Enhydrobacter sp.: one gene and its partner. The protein of the gene in region 1 interacts with the protein of each later gene in a pairwise test. Links are inferred from orthologs where the notes say so. Each region holds a gene or a part of one and is shown on either strand. Other genes may lie near its edges.

Region 1 (7,979 bases):
ACCGGCGGCGCGATGCGCAGCTCCTTCAGCGAGCGATCGAGCCGGTCGAGGTGCGGCTTCTCGTCGATCAGCTTGCCGTCGCGCACGCCCACCACCTCGTAGACGCCATCGGCGAGCTGGTAGCCGCGATCCTCGATGTGGACGCTGGCCTCGCGATGGTCGACGTAGCGGCCGTTGACATAGGCGTAACGCGCCATGAACGCTTCTCCTCTTTCCCGATCAGGCCGCGGGCTCGGCGCCGGCCCGCTCCTCGCCGCCCGTTCCGTGCAGGCCGAGCGATTTCAGCTTGCGGTGCAGCGCCGACCGTTCCATGCCGACGAAGGTGGCTGTGCGCGAGATGTTGCCGCCGAAACGCGTCACTTGCGCCAGCAGATACTCGCGCTCGAAGACCTCGCGCGCATCGCGCAGCGGCAACTGCATGATCTCGCCGCCCTTCTCCCAGCGCAGCACCGAGGGCGCGTCCTCGCTCACGTCGTTGGGCAGCACATCGGCGCGGATCGCGCCGCCGCCGGCCGGCGCCAGGATGAGCAGGCGCTCGATGACGTTGCGCAACTGACGCACATTGCCCGGCCAGTCATGGCCCTGCAGCGCCGCCGAGGTGTCCTCGCCGAGCGGCCGCGCCGCAAGGCCGGTGGCGTCCGCCACCCGCCGCAGGAGATCGGTCGCGAGCTCCGGAATGTCCTCACGACGTTCGCTGAGCGGCGGCACCCTCAGCGACACGACGTTCAGCCGATGGAACAGCTCCTCGCGGAACTGGCCGGCCGCAATCTTGTCCTGCAGGGCGTTCGCGGTCGAGGCGAGCACGCGCACGTCCACCTCCACCCGGGTCCGGCCCGCGTCGCGCAGGTAGGACTGCTCCTGCAGAACGCGCGCGAGCCGGCTCTGCAGGCTGAGCGGCAGGTCGGCGACCTCCTTCAGGAGAAGGGTTCCGCCGTGGGCGAGCTCGAACGCCCCGGAAACGCGCAGCGCATCGTGGTCGGTCTCGCCGTCGGTGCCGAACAGCTCGATCTCCAGCCGCTCCGCCGGCAGCGTCGAGCAGTTCACCACCACGAACGGCCCCTCGGCGCGCTTGGATCCCTGATGGATCAGCCGGGCCACCGTCTCCTTGCCCACACCGGAAGGCCCTGCGATCAGCACGCGACTGCCCGTGGTCGCCACGCGCTCGATCTGTGCGCGCACGTTGGCGGCGGCGGTGGAGGAGCCGACGAAGGATACCTCGCCGCCGGCCCGCCGCCGCAGGGTCGCATTCTCGCGCTTCAGCCGATCGGCCTCGATCGCGCGGTCGACGACGAGGAGAAGACGGTCGGCCTTGAACGGCTTCTCGATGAAATCGTAGGCGCCGCTCTTGATCGCGGAGACGGCGGTATCGATCGTGCCGTGGCCGCTGATCATCACCACCGGAATCGGCGGCTCCTCGCGGCGGATCACGTCGAGGAGCTGCAGCCCGTCGAGCTCGCTGCCCTGCAGCCAGACGTCGAGGATGACAAGCGCCGGCCGCCGCTGGCGTATCGCATCGATCGCCTCGGTGCTGTTGTGCGCGCGCCGGGCAGTGTGCCCTTCGTCCTCCAGGATGCCCGCAATCAGCGTGCAGATATCGCGCTCGTCGTCGACGATGAGAATATCGTGTCCCATGACTCTTCAAACAGTCCGCGACAGTTCAACGGATCATTGTGCGGCTGTCGCCTGCGACTTGACCGACGCGATCTCTTTCGCGTCCCGCCGGAATACCAGACTGATGCGGGCGCCGCCAGCCTCGCGGTCCTCGAGCAGAAGCTGCCCGCCATGGTCCTCCATGATCTTCTTGACGATGGCGAGCCCGAGGCCCGTGCCCTTGCTGCGGGTCGTCATATAGGGCTCGGTCAGGCGATCGCGGCCCTCCTTGGGCAATCCCTTGCCGTTGTCCTCGACGACAATGCGCACACTCGTACCTTCGTCCTTCAGCGCAAGCGAAATCTCGCCCGCCGGCAGCGGCTCGCCGTTGCGCGGCGCCCGGCCCTCGATCGCCTCGGCCGCATTCTTCAGGATGTTGGTGAGCACCTGGCCCACCTGCCGCCTGTCGCAGATCAGCGGCACCGGCCGGCCGGGCAAGTCCGCATGGTAGCGGATATCGGCGTTGCCGCTGCGCTGGAGGAATAGCGCCTGCTGGCAGAGCTCGCGTGCATCCTCGGGCTGCACTGTGGGCCGCGGCATGCGGGCGAAGGAAGAGAACTCGTCCACCATGCGGCCGATGTCGCCGACCTGGCGGATGATCGTGTCGGTGCAGGTCGAGAAGGTTTCGGGATCTTCCTTGATCTGCTTCAGGTAACGCCGCCGCAGCCGTTCGGCGGAGAGCTGGATCGGCGTCAGCGGATTCTTGATCTCGTGCGCGATGCGCCGCGCCACATCGCCCCAGGCCGCCATCCGCTGCGCCGACATGAGCTCGGTGACGTCGTCGAACGTGACGACCGATCCCGAGTCCGAAGCGGCGCTGATGCGGACCAGCAGAATACGGCGAACGCCGCCGTGCATGATCTCGGCCTGCCCCTGGGTCAAACGGTCGGGGCGCTCGGCCGCCTGCGCCACGAGCGGCGCGATCTCGGGCATGACATCGATGAGCTGGCGGCCGAGCACGCCGTCCTCGGGCAGGGCCAGGAGGCCGAGCGCCGAGCTGTTGCTGCGGGTGATGACACCCGCCCCGTCGACGCTCAGCACGCCGGCCGAAACGCCGGCCAGCACCGCGTCGGTCAGGCGGCGGCGACGGTCGAGCTCCTTGTTCGCGGCGATCAGCTCGCCGCGCTGCTGCTCGATCTGGCTGGTCATGCGGTTGAACGAACGCGCGAGCTGGCCGAGCTCGTCGTTCGGCGGCCCCTCCTCCACGCGCGCGCCGAGATCGCCTCCGCGAACCTTCTCCGCTGCCGCCATCAGGCCGCCGATGGGGGCCGTCAGGCGGGTCGCGACCTGAATTGCAAGCCAGACGGCCGCCAGCAGCATCAGCAGCGCGATGGCCCCGCAGACGACGAAGATGATGAGCTGGCTGCGGCGCAGCGCCTGCTCGATCTGGGCGTAGAACTTGCCGGCGAAGTCGATGCTCTTGATGTAGTCGACGACGCGCAGGTCGACGGCGTGGCCGGTCACCAGGAAGAGCGGCTCATCGACGAAAAGCTGCATGACGAAGTAGGCGCCGTGCTCGGACTCGAACTGCACCGGACGCGCCTGGTTGACGGCCTGCCAGAGATACTTCGCCGGCGGAACGGGATTTGCGATCGGCTTTTCGTTGGGCGCGACCGCACGCGCGATCAGGCCCTTGTCGGCATCGACCACGTCGGCCTCGATCAACGGCCGCCCCTCGATCAGCCGCGCCAGGGCCTTTTCGGTCGCCTCCTTGTTGCGCAACGCCTGCACGCCGAGGCTTTGCAGAGGCGCGGAGATCGCGGCGATGTCGCGCAGGATCTCCTCCTCGCGCGCACGCCGTACCGGCTCGCCGATCGCTCGTGCCGTCTCGTAGGCGGCCTGCGAGGGCTTCACGACGAAGTCGGTCAGGTTGATGACCAGCAGCGACAGGATGATGGTGACGATCAGCGTCGGCGTCACCGTGAAAAGACTGCAGATCAGCACCAGCCGCATATGCAGGCGCGATCCCGCGGCGCCTCGCCGCCGATCGAGCCAGAGTTGTGTCAACCGCACCGCCAGCAGCGCAACGAGTGCGGTCGCCACGACGAGGTCCGCGACCAGGAGGCCGGTCATCCAGCCCGTCGTGCTGAAACTGGCCGGCGCGAAGCCGGTCAGCCAGGCGTAGGTCGCCGCGCCGGCAAGAACGGCGAGTGTCGCCAGCGAGATGGCGGCGACCCGGCCCGTCAATGCGCGGCCAATCGCATTCATCCGCTCGCTGAAGCGTGAGACGCCCGGCGATACTGTCACCAAGTCACCCGCCCCGGCGGCCCTGCGGCGCGCGCACCACGGGAACGTCGAGGTCCTTGATCTTCTTGCGCAACGTGTTGCGATTGAGCCCCAGAAGTCGGGCGGCGCGCAACTGGTTACCGCGCGTCGCCCACAGCGCCAGCGAGATCAGCGGCCGCTCGACCTCCGAAATGATCCTGTCATACATGCCGTCCGGCGGCAGGCGGTCGCCGTGCGCCGTGAACAGCGCCTGCAGGTGGCGATCGACGGCGTCCGTGAGCGTATCCTCGCCGTCCGCGCCGCTGTTGTTCTGTTCGGGCTCGGGCGGCATGAGCGCGTCCGCGAGTTCGCCCTCGATCGTCTCCGGCCCGATCACCTCCTCCGAGTAGAGCGCCGACAGACGGCGCACGAGGTTCTCGAGCTCGCGCACATTGCCCGGCCAGCGATACTGGCGCAGGCGCGCCATCGCGTCCGGCGAGAGCACCTTGGTCGGCAATCCGTCGATGGCGACCGCCTGCAGGAAATGATTGACGAGCTCGGGAATATCATCAAGGCGCTCGCGCAAGGGCGGCAGGCGGATCGGCACGACGTTGAGGCGATAGAACAGGTCCTCGCGGAAAAGTCCCTGCTGGATGAGGCGGCGCAGGTCGCGATGGGTCGCGGCAACGATGCGCACATTGGCCTTGATCGGGGTGCGGCCGCCGACCGTCGTATATTCGCCTTCCTGCAGGACACGCAGCAGGCGCGTCTGGGCCTCGGGCGGCATGTCGCCGATCTCGTCGAGGAAGAGCGTGCCGCCCGCCGCCTGCTCGAACTTGCCTGCCGAGCGCTGGACGGCACCGGTGAAGGCCCCGCGCTCGTGGCCGAACAGCTCGCTTTCGATCAGCTCGCGCGGGATCGCGGCCATATTGAGCGCCACGAACGGCCCCTTGCGCCGCTTGCCGTAGTCGTGCAGGGCGCGCGCCACCAGCTCCTTGCCGGTGCCGGACTCGCCCGTGACCATGACGGTGAGATCGGTCGCCATCAAGCGGGCCAGCGTCCGGTAGATCTCCTGCATCGCCGGCGATCGGCCGACCAGCGGCAGGCGCTCGCCCTCCTCCGGCAGCGCGTGGCGAGCGGCGGGGATCGCCGGCGCCGACAGCGCGCGGTTGACCACCGAGACGAGCTCGTTGAGGTCGAAAGGCTTGGGCAGATAGTCGAAGGCGCCGCGCTCGGCGGCGCGCACGGCCGTGAGCAGCGTCGACTGCGCGCTCATCACGATGATGCGCAGGTCCGGCCGGAGCTTGCGGATGCGCGGCACGAGATCGAGGCCGTTCTCGTCGGGCATCACCACGTCGGTGATCACGAGCTGGCCCTCGCCTTCCTGGACCCATTGCCAGAGGGTGGCGGCGGCGCCGGTGCTGCGGACCGTGTGGCCCTGGCGGCCGAGCGCCTGGTGCAGGACAGTGCGGATGGCCCGATCGTCATCGGCGACCAGAATGGTGGCCGCCGTGCTCATCGAGCGGCCTGCGACGGCTGCAGCGGCAGCATGACGCGAAAGACCGTCCGGCCCGGCTCGCTGTCATATTCGATGGCGCCGCCATGATCGTTGATGATTTTGGCGACCAGCGCCAGCCCCAGGCCCGTACCCGTCGGCTTGTTGGTGACGAAGGCGTCGAACAGATGGCCGCGGATCTCGTCGGACACGCCGCGGCCGTTGTCACGGATCGAGACGACCAGCGGCAGGTTGACCCGAGCCTGCTGGCCCGGCACAGCGAGTCGCAACCCATGGCGATAGGCGGTCGACATCTCGATCTCGCGCTCGCCCTCGCCGGGCGCCTCGCAGGCGTTCTTCACCAGATTGAGGAAGACCTGGATGAGCTGGTCGCGGTCGCCGAACACGTCGGGCAACGAAGGATCATAGGTCTCGACGAAGCGCACGCCCTTGCCGAAGCCGGTTTCCGAGAGCCGCCGGACGTGGTTGAGAACCTGATGGATATTGACCGGCCCGCGATCGATCGGCCGACCGTCGGCGAAGGCCTCCATGCGATCCACCAGCGCCACGATACGGTCGGTCTCCTCGCAGATGAGGCCGGTGAGCTCGCGCTCGCTGTCGGGCAGCGACTGCTCGAGGAGCTGCGCCGCGCCGCGGATTCCCGACAGCGGGTTCTTGACCTCGTGCGCGAGCATGGCGGCCAGCGCGCTCACCGACCGGGCGGCGTTGCGATGCGACATCTGCCGATCGATGTTGCGCGCGATCGATTGCTCGACCAGCGAGATCGACACCAGCCCGTCGCGCTCCACGATCGGCGCGAGGCGCAGCGCACAGAAATGATTGCCGATGCGCGGCGATGCCAAGGTGACACCGCTCTCGGCGACGGCGCCGCCGCTCGCCAGTACCTGTTCGAGCAGGGAGAAGAGCGGCGAATCCCGGGGGATGAACTCGGCCAGCGGATGACCCATGAGGCGTGTTCGGCCGGCGCCGAAGAACTGCTCGGCCGCGAGGTTGGCGTAATGCACCAGCCCCTCGCCGTCGACCACGATGACGGCTTCCGAGAGCGAATCGAGAATCGCGCTCGGGAACGGATCGTTCGCAAGCTCGGTGCGCCTCAGGGGCTGCACGACCATCGTCACGCGGCCTGTCGCTCGACCGCCGGCAAAAAGAAGTCGGCGAGCATCGCACGCACCTTGTCGGGCTCGGTCTCGCGGTTCACGGCAGCGCGGAACTCGGCCGATGCCGGCAGGCCCTTGGAGTACCAGCCAAGATGCTTGCGCGCCATGCGCACGCCGGTCTCGGCGCCGTAGTGCTCGAGCATTGCCTCGAAATGCGACCGCACGGCCGCGTACTGGTCGGCCAACGACGGCTCGGCCAGCTTCTCGCCGGTGCGCAGGTAATGGATCGTCTGGTTGAGGAACCACGGACGGCCGTAGGCGCCGCGCCCGATCATGATGCCGTCGGCGCCCGACTGCTCCAGCGCCTGGTCGACATCGTCGAGCGAATTGATATCGCCGTTGGCGATCACCGGCAGGCTGGTCGCCGCCTTGACCTCGCGGATGAATGCCCAGTCGGCCTTCCCATCGTAGAACTGGCAGCGCGTACGGCCATGCACCGTCAGCATCCTGATGCCGCATTGCTCGGCGATGCGCGCGAGCGCAGGTGCATTGCGATTGGCCGAGTCCCACCCTGTCCGCATCTTGAGCGTCACCGGAAGCTTCACCGCCTTCACCGTCGCCTCGAGGATCCTGGCGGCATGGACCTCGTCACGCATCAGTGACGAGCCGGCATGGCCGTTCACGACCTTCTTCACCGGGCAGCCGAAGTTGATGTCGATGATCGCGGCGCCCCGATCCTCGTTCAGCTTCGCCGCGTCGGCCATCACCTCGGGCTCGCAGCCGGCGAGCTGGACGGCCATCGGGAATTCCTCGGGCGAATTCTTTGCCATCAGGAGGGTCTTGCGGTTCTCGCGCACCATCGCCGCCGAGGCGATCATCTCGGAAACGACAAGCCCGGCCCCGCCGCGCTTCACCATCTGGCGGAACGGCATGTCGGTGACGCCCGACATCGGCGCCAGGATGACGGGGTCCTCGAGGCGGACCGGGCCGATATCGACAGGGCGAAGGCGGGGTTGGCTGGCCATGCTGCTGATCACTTAATAGGCAACTTGTGCGGTGCACAATTATTGAGCCGAGGATTAGCGGGTCACCGCGGGCGGCGCAAGAGGCGGAAGTGCGTCTCCGGCGTGCCGATGTTATCTAGCGGCCGTGACAAGCTGCACCGCCCTCATCGTCGCCGCCGGACGCGGCAGTCGCTTCGGCGGCCCCCTGCCCAAGCAATATGCCCTCCTCAATGGCCGGCCGGTGCTGCGCCAGACGATCCTTGCCTACCGGGCGACTCCGGAAATCACTGCCATTCGCGTCGTCATCGCCCCTGAAGACGAGGTGCACTACGTCACCGTCGCCGGGGATCTTGGCCTGGCCCGACCCGTCCCGGGCGGTGCAAGCCGGCAGCAATCCGTGCTCAACGGCCTCGAGGCCCTGGCCGGTGACGCCCCGGACTTCGTCGCGATCCACGATGCAGCGCGGCCTTTCGTGCGTCCGCCCGATATCACCGCCTGTCTGACGGC
Region 2 (4,442 bases), 3.1 Mb from region 1 along the record:
GCCGTGACCTGCCTCGTGACCGTCCTCTGGATGGTGATCACCTACAGCCTCGCCTTTACGCCGGGCAACGCCGTCATCGGCGGCACGAGTCGCTTTTTCCTGAGCGGCATGACGCTCGACACGGTGAACGATCTTGCGAAGACGATTCCAGAGTCGGTCTACATGACCTTCCAGATGACCTTCGCCATCATCACGCCGGCGCTGATCGCCGGCGCGTTCGCCGAGCGCATGAAGTTCTCGGCCCTGATGTGGTTCATGGCGCTGTGGGCGATCTTCGTCTATGCGCCGATCGCCCACTGGGTGTGGGGCGGTGGCTTCCTGGGCGACTGGGGCGTGCTCGACTATGCCGGCGGCACGGTCGTGCACATCAATGCCGGCGTGGCAGGGCTCGTCTGCGCGCTGGTGATGGGCAAGCGCAAGGGCTACGGCGTCGAGAACATGGCGCCGCACAACCTCGTGCTGAGCGTGATCGGCGCGTCGCTGCTGTGGGTCGGCTGGTTCGGTTTCAACGCCGGCTCGGCGGTGAGCGCCAGCGCCAGTGCCGGCATGGCCATGGCGGTGACGCAGATCGCCACCGCGGCGGCGGCGCTCGGCTGGATGTTCGCGGAGTGGCTGGTCCGCGGCAAGCCCTCGGTGCTGGGCATCGTTTCCGGCGCAGTCGCGGGGCTCGTCGCCATCACGCCGGCCTCGGGCTTCGTCAACCCGGCGGGCGGCCTGGTGATCGGCATCGTCGCCGGCGTCATCTGCTTCTGGTCGGCGACCAGCCTCAAGAAGATGCTGGGCTACGACGATTCGCTCGATGCCTTCGGCGTGCACGGCGTGGGCGGCTTCGTCGGCGCCATCCTGACGGGCGTGTTCGCGGTCGAGGCGGTCGGCGGCGAGGGCAAGAAAGGTCTGATCGACGGCAATGCCGGCCAGGTCCTGACCCAGCTTTGGGGATGCCTGGTCACGATGGCGTGGTGCGCTGTCGCCACTTTCGTCATCCTCAAGATCGTCGACGCCATGATCGGCCTGCGCGTCACCGCCGAGGAGGAGGTCGAGGGTCTCGACATCAACCTCCACGGAGAGACGGTGCACTGACGGAATCGTCGGTTCGATAAGCTCCAGCCCGGCGGCGCCGACCGCCGGGCTTTTCGCTGCGGATGCCGGCACAATTTGACGACGGCGAAATCAGACGCCACTCTCCGGCCAGTCGCCGAGCCCGGGAGAAAGTCGATGAAGCTTGTGTCCGCCATCATCAAGCCGTTCAAGCTCGATGACGTGCGCGATGCGCTGACGGGTGTCGGCGTCTCGGGCCTCACGGTCAGCGAAGTCAAGGGCTTCGGCCGGCAGAAAGGCCAGACCGAGATCTATCGCGGGGCCGAGTACCTCGTGAGCTTCCTGCCCAAGGTCAAGATCGAGATCGTGGTCGACGATTCGCAGGTCGAGCGCGCCGTCGAGGCGATCCAGAAAGCGGCTCATACGGGCAAGATCGGCGACGGCAAGATTTTCGTGACCGGGGTCGAGCATGCCGTGCGGATCCGCACCGGCGAGACGGGCTCCAACGCGCTTTAACTGGCCGAGTTCCAGGACCGCGATCCCCCTGCCCATTTGACAAAGAACCGAGGTTCAAACAGGGAGAGGCAGGGGGAGGCAAATGCAAAGGAAGGGTTGGCGTACCGTCGCAGGACCCGCGGCGGCGATGCTCGTCGTTTTCGGAGCCACGCAGGCCTGGGCGGCCGAACGGCCTGTCATCGATACCGGCGATACGGCCTGGCTGCTCGTGGCCACGGCGCTCGTGCTGATGATGGATATCCCCGGCCTGTCGCTCTTCTACGCCGGCATGGTGCGCAAGAAGAACGTGCTGGCGACCGCCGTGCAGGCTTTCGCCGTGGCCGCCCTGGTGTCCGTCCTCTGGCTGGCGCTGGGCTATTCGCTCGCCTTCACCGATGGCGGAAGGCTGAACGGCCTGATCGGCGGTTTCGGCCGCCTGCTCGGCCTGGGCTTGCAGGGCAGCGTCCATCCGCTGGCGCGGACCGTGCCGGAGAATGTCTTCCTGATGTACCAGGCGACTTTCGCCATCATCACGCCGGCGATCATCGCCGGCGCCTTCGCCGAGCGCCTGAAGTTCTCGGCCATGATGTGGTTCATGGGCCTGTGGCTCCTGCTGGTCTATGTGCCGGTGGCCCATTGGATCTGGGGCGGCGGCTTTCTCGGTGCGGCCGGCGTGCTCGACTTCGCGGGCGGCCTCGTCGTGCATCTCAATGCCGGCATCGCCGGCCTCGTCTGCGCGCTGGTGGTCGGCAGGCGCGAGGGCTACGGGCACGAATACATGGCGCCGCACAACCTCGTGCTGACCCTGATCGGCACCTCGCTGCTGTGGGTCGGCTGGTTCGGCTTCAATGCGGGCTCGGCCCTCTCCTCGGGCGAACTGGCGGGCGCTGCGATGCTCAACACCCATGTCGCCGCGGCAGTGGCCGCGCTCGTCTGGATGGCGGTCGAATGGGCCTCGCGCGGCAAGCCGTCCGTGCTGGGGGTGCTCTCGGGGGCAGTCGCCGGTCTCGGCGCCATCACGCCGGCGGCCGGCTATGTCGAGCCATGGGCGGCCATGGTGATCGGCCTTGCCGCCGGCGCCGTCTGCTACTGGTCGGCGGTCGTGCTCAAGACGCGGCTGGGCTACGACGATTCGCTCGACGTCTTCGGCGTTCACGGCATCAGCGGCATGCTGGGGCCGCTGATGGTCGGCGTGTTCGCCACGCGCGCCGTCAATGATGTCGGCCATGGCCGCCCGGTCGGTCTGGTCGACGGCAATGCCCATCAGATCCTGGTCCAGCTCCTGGGCGTGCTGGTCGTCGGCATCTTCTCCGCCGCCGTCACCTGGGTCCTGCTACGCGTCGTCGATGCGACGGTCGGATTGCGCGTCACGCGCGAGGAGGAGACAGAGGGCCTCGACACCGTCCTGCACGGCGAGCGCGTGCAGTAGGCGTTTTCAGGCGCGCACGGCCTCGACCAGGCAGAGGGCGGAGCGGAAGGTCTCGTCGAGGACGATATTCAGGCCGGCAGCCAGCTCGCGGCCGGTCACGATCCTTTCCGCGCCGCCATGGAACGACAGCCGGTAGCGCCGGGCCTTGCGCAGGCCGGGCAAGGCAAAGCTTCGCCGGCTTTGCGGCCCGGCGAGTCGGAAGGCGAAGAGGACGCCCTGCAGCCCGTCCTTGGCGACGTACCAAAGCGCCGCCCAATCGCCTTTGCCGTCGGGCGGCGGTGGCAGCGTGAGCGCGTATCGATCGCCATGATGAATGATGGAACGGATGCCGGCCTTGTAGGAGACGACATGGGCGGCCGCGGTGGCGAGATCCTCCTCTGTCCAGCGATGGACCGGGGCGCTGATGCCGAAGGTGCCGAGCATGGCCACGCGCAGCCGGAAGGCGAGATCGCCGCGCGGGTCGACGAGGGCCGGCGGCTGGTCCGGCGCTTCGCTCTTGCCCGGCCAGTCGATCAGCCAGTCGTTGCAGACGACCGCTGGATGGGCGAGCTGGCTGCCGAAATGGATCGCGAGCTTGCGCAGCGCCCCCGGTTGGTCGCTCATCCAGTTGACATGGGCGTGTGACAGGATCCCGCCGTCCATGCGGCCTCCGCCGCCGGCGCACATCTCCAGGATCAGGTCGGGAAAGGCCGCCCGGATGGCGTCCTGCATGCGGTAAAGCCCGTCGTAGTGGGCAACGAGAGGAGCCTGGCCGGTCAGTGTCTCGGGCAGGGATGGCGCCCATCCGCCCGCACCGAGGTCGGAATTGAAGTCCCACTTCATCCAGTCGACACCGATGACGCGCAGCAGGCGGGAAATCCTTTCGAAGACATGCTGCCAGGCGTCGGGCACGCCGAGATTGATGACCGCGCGTTCGTTCGCGGGCGGCGGCTTGCCGTCGATGTAGTGCATCCATTCGGGGTGGTTGTGCCGGACCGAGGAGGTGGGGCCGGCGACCTCCGGCTCGAACCAGAGGCCGAAGCCCAGCCCGGCTTCGCGACAATGTCTCGAGATTTCCCGCAGGCCGTTGGGAAAGCGCTGGCGGCTCACACGCCAGTCGCCTGTCCGATAGTCCCAGTCGGCATCCGATTCGCCGTTCTCGTCGCGATACCAGCCGGCATCGACGACGAAAGCCTCGCAACCGAGCCGCTTCACGATGGGAACGAGCGGCACCAGCGCCTCCGCCCTGGGCTCGCCGAGGAACGGATACCAGCTGTTGAACTGCACGGGGATGGCGCGTTCGGGATCGGGTCGATGGGCCCGGCGATAGTCGTGCAGCCGTCGGGTGGCGTTGCCGAGCGGGCCGTCGAACCGGCCGAACAGCACGGTCGGCAGATCGAGGCTGTCGCCGGTGCTCAACCGATGGCGGAACTCCCAGTTGTTGAACCCTCCGGACAAAGTGGCCCCGGCTCGGCCAGGACCGACATGCAGCATCCAGTTG

What was found. The genes of interacting proteins can lie anywhere in the genome.
Region 2: the proteins of OJF58_RS24095 (region 1) and OJF58_RS08605 interact in binary tests that used the Escherichia coli proteins (3 or more experiments, as listed by UniProt). The link is inferred for Enhydrobacter sp. from one-to-one orthologs.

What each region holds. Positions count from the first base shown.
Region 1 is NZ_CP126889.1:4,834,866-4,842,844, forward strand. Bases 4,428-7,402 are described here. They hold OJF58_RS24095 (ATP-binding protein), read right to left. Parts: upstream 6,484-7,402; coding sequence 5,371-6,483; downstream 4,428-5,370. Other genes in these bases: ntrC (nitrogen regulation protein NR(I)), read right to left, coding at 4,428-5,374; dusB (tRNA dihydrouridine synthase DusB), read right to left, coding at 6,486-7,402. In the rest of the region: OJF58_RS24075 (D-amino-acid transaminase), read right to left, coding at 1-197; OJF58_RS24080 (sigma-54 dependent transcriptional regulator), read right to left, coding at 220-1,632; OJF58_RS24085 (ATP-binding protein), read right to left, coding at 1,666-3,897; more of ntrC, read right to left, coding at 3,902-4,427; more of dusB, read right to left, coding at 7,403-7,493; OJF58_RS24105 (bifunctional 2-C-methyl-D-erythritol 4-phosphate cytidylyltransferase/2-C-methyl-D-erythritol 2,4-cyclodiphosphate synthase), read left to right, coding at 7,618-7,979.
Region 2 is NZ_CP126889.1:1,702,368-1,706,809, reverse strand. The notes cover bases 1-2,884. They hold OJF58_RS08605 (P-II family nitrogen regulator), read left to right. Parts: upstream 1-1,215; coding sequence 1,216-1,554; downstream 1,555-2,884. Other genes in these bases: OJF58_RS08600 (ammonium transporter), read left to right, coding at 1,682-2,884; OJF58_RS08610 (ammonium transporter), read left to right, coding at 1-1,080. Outside these bases: more of OJF58_RS08600, read left to right, coding at 2,885-2,962; OJF58_RS08595 (alpha-galactosidase), read right to left, coding at 2,969-4,442. UniProt on the Escherichia coli protein: Involved in the regulation of nitrogen metabolism. Regulates the activity of its targets by protein-protein interaction in response to the nitrogen status of the cell.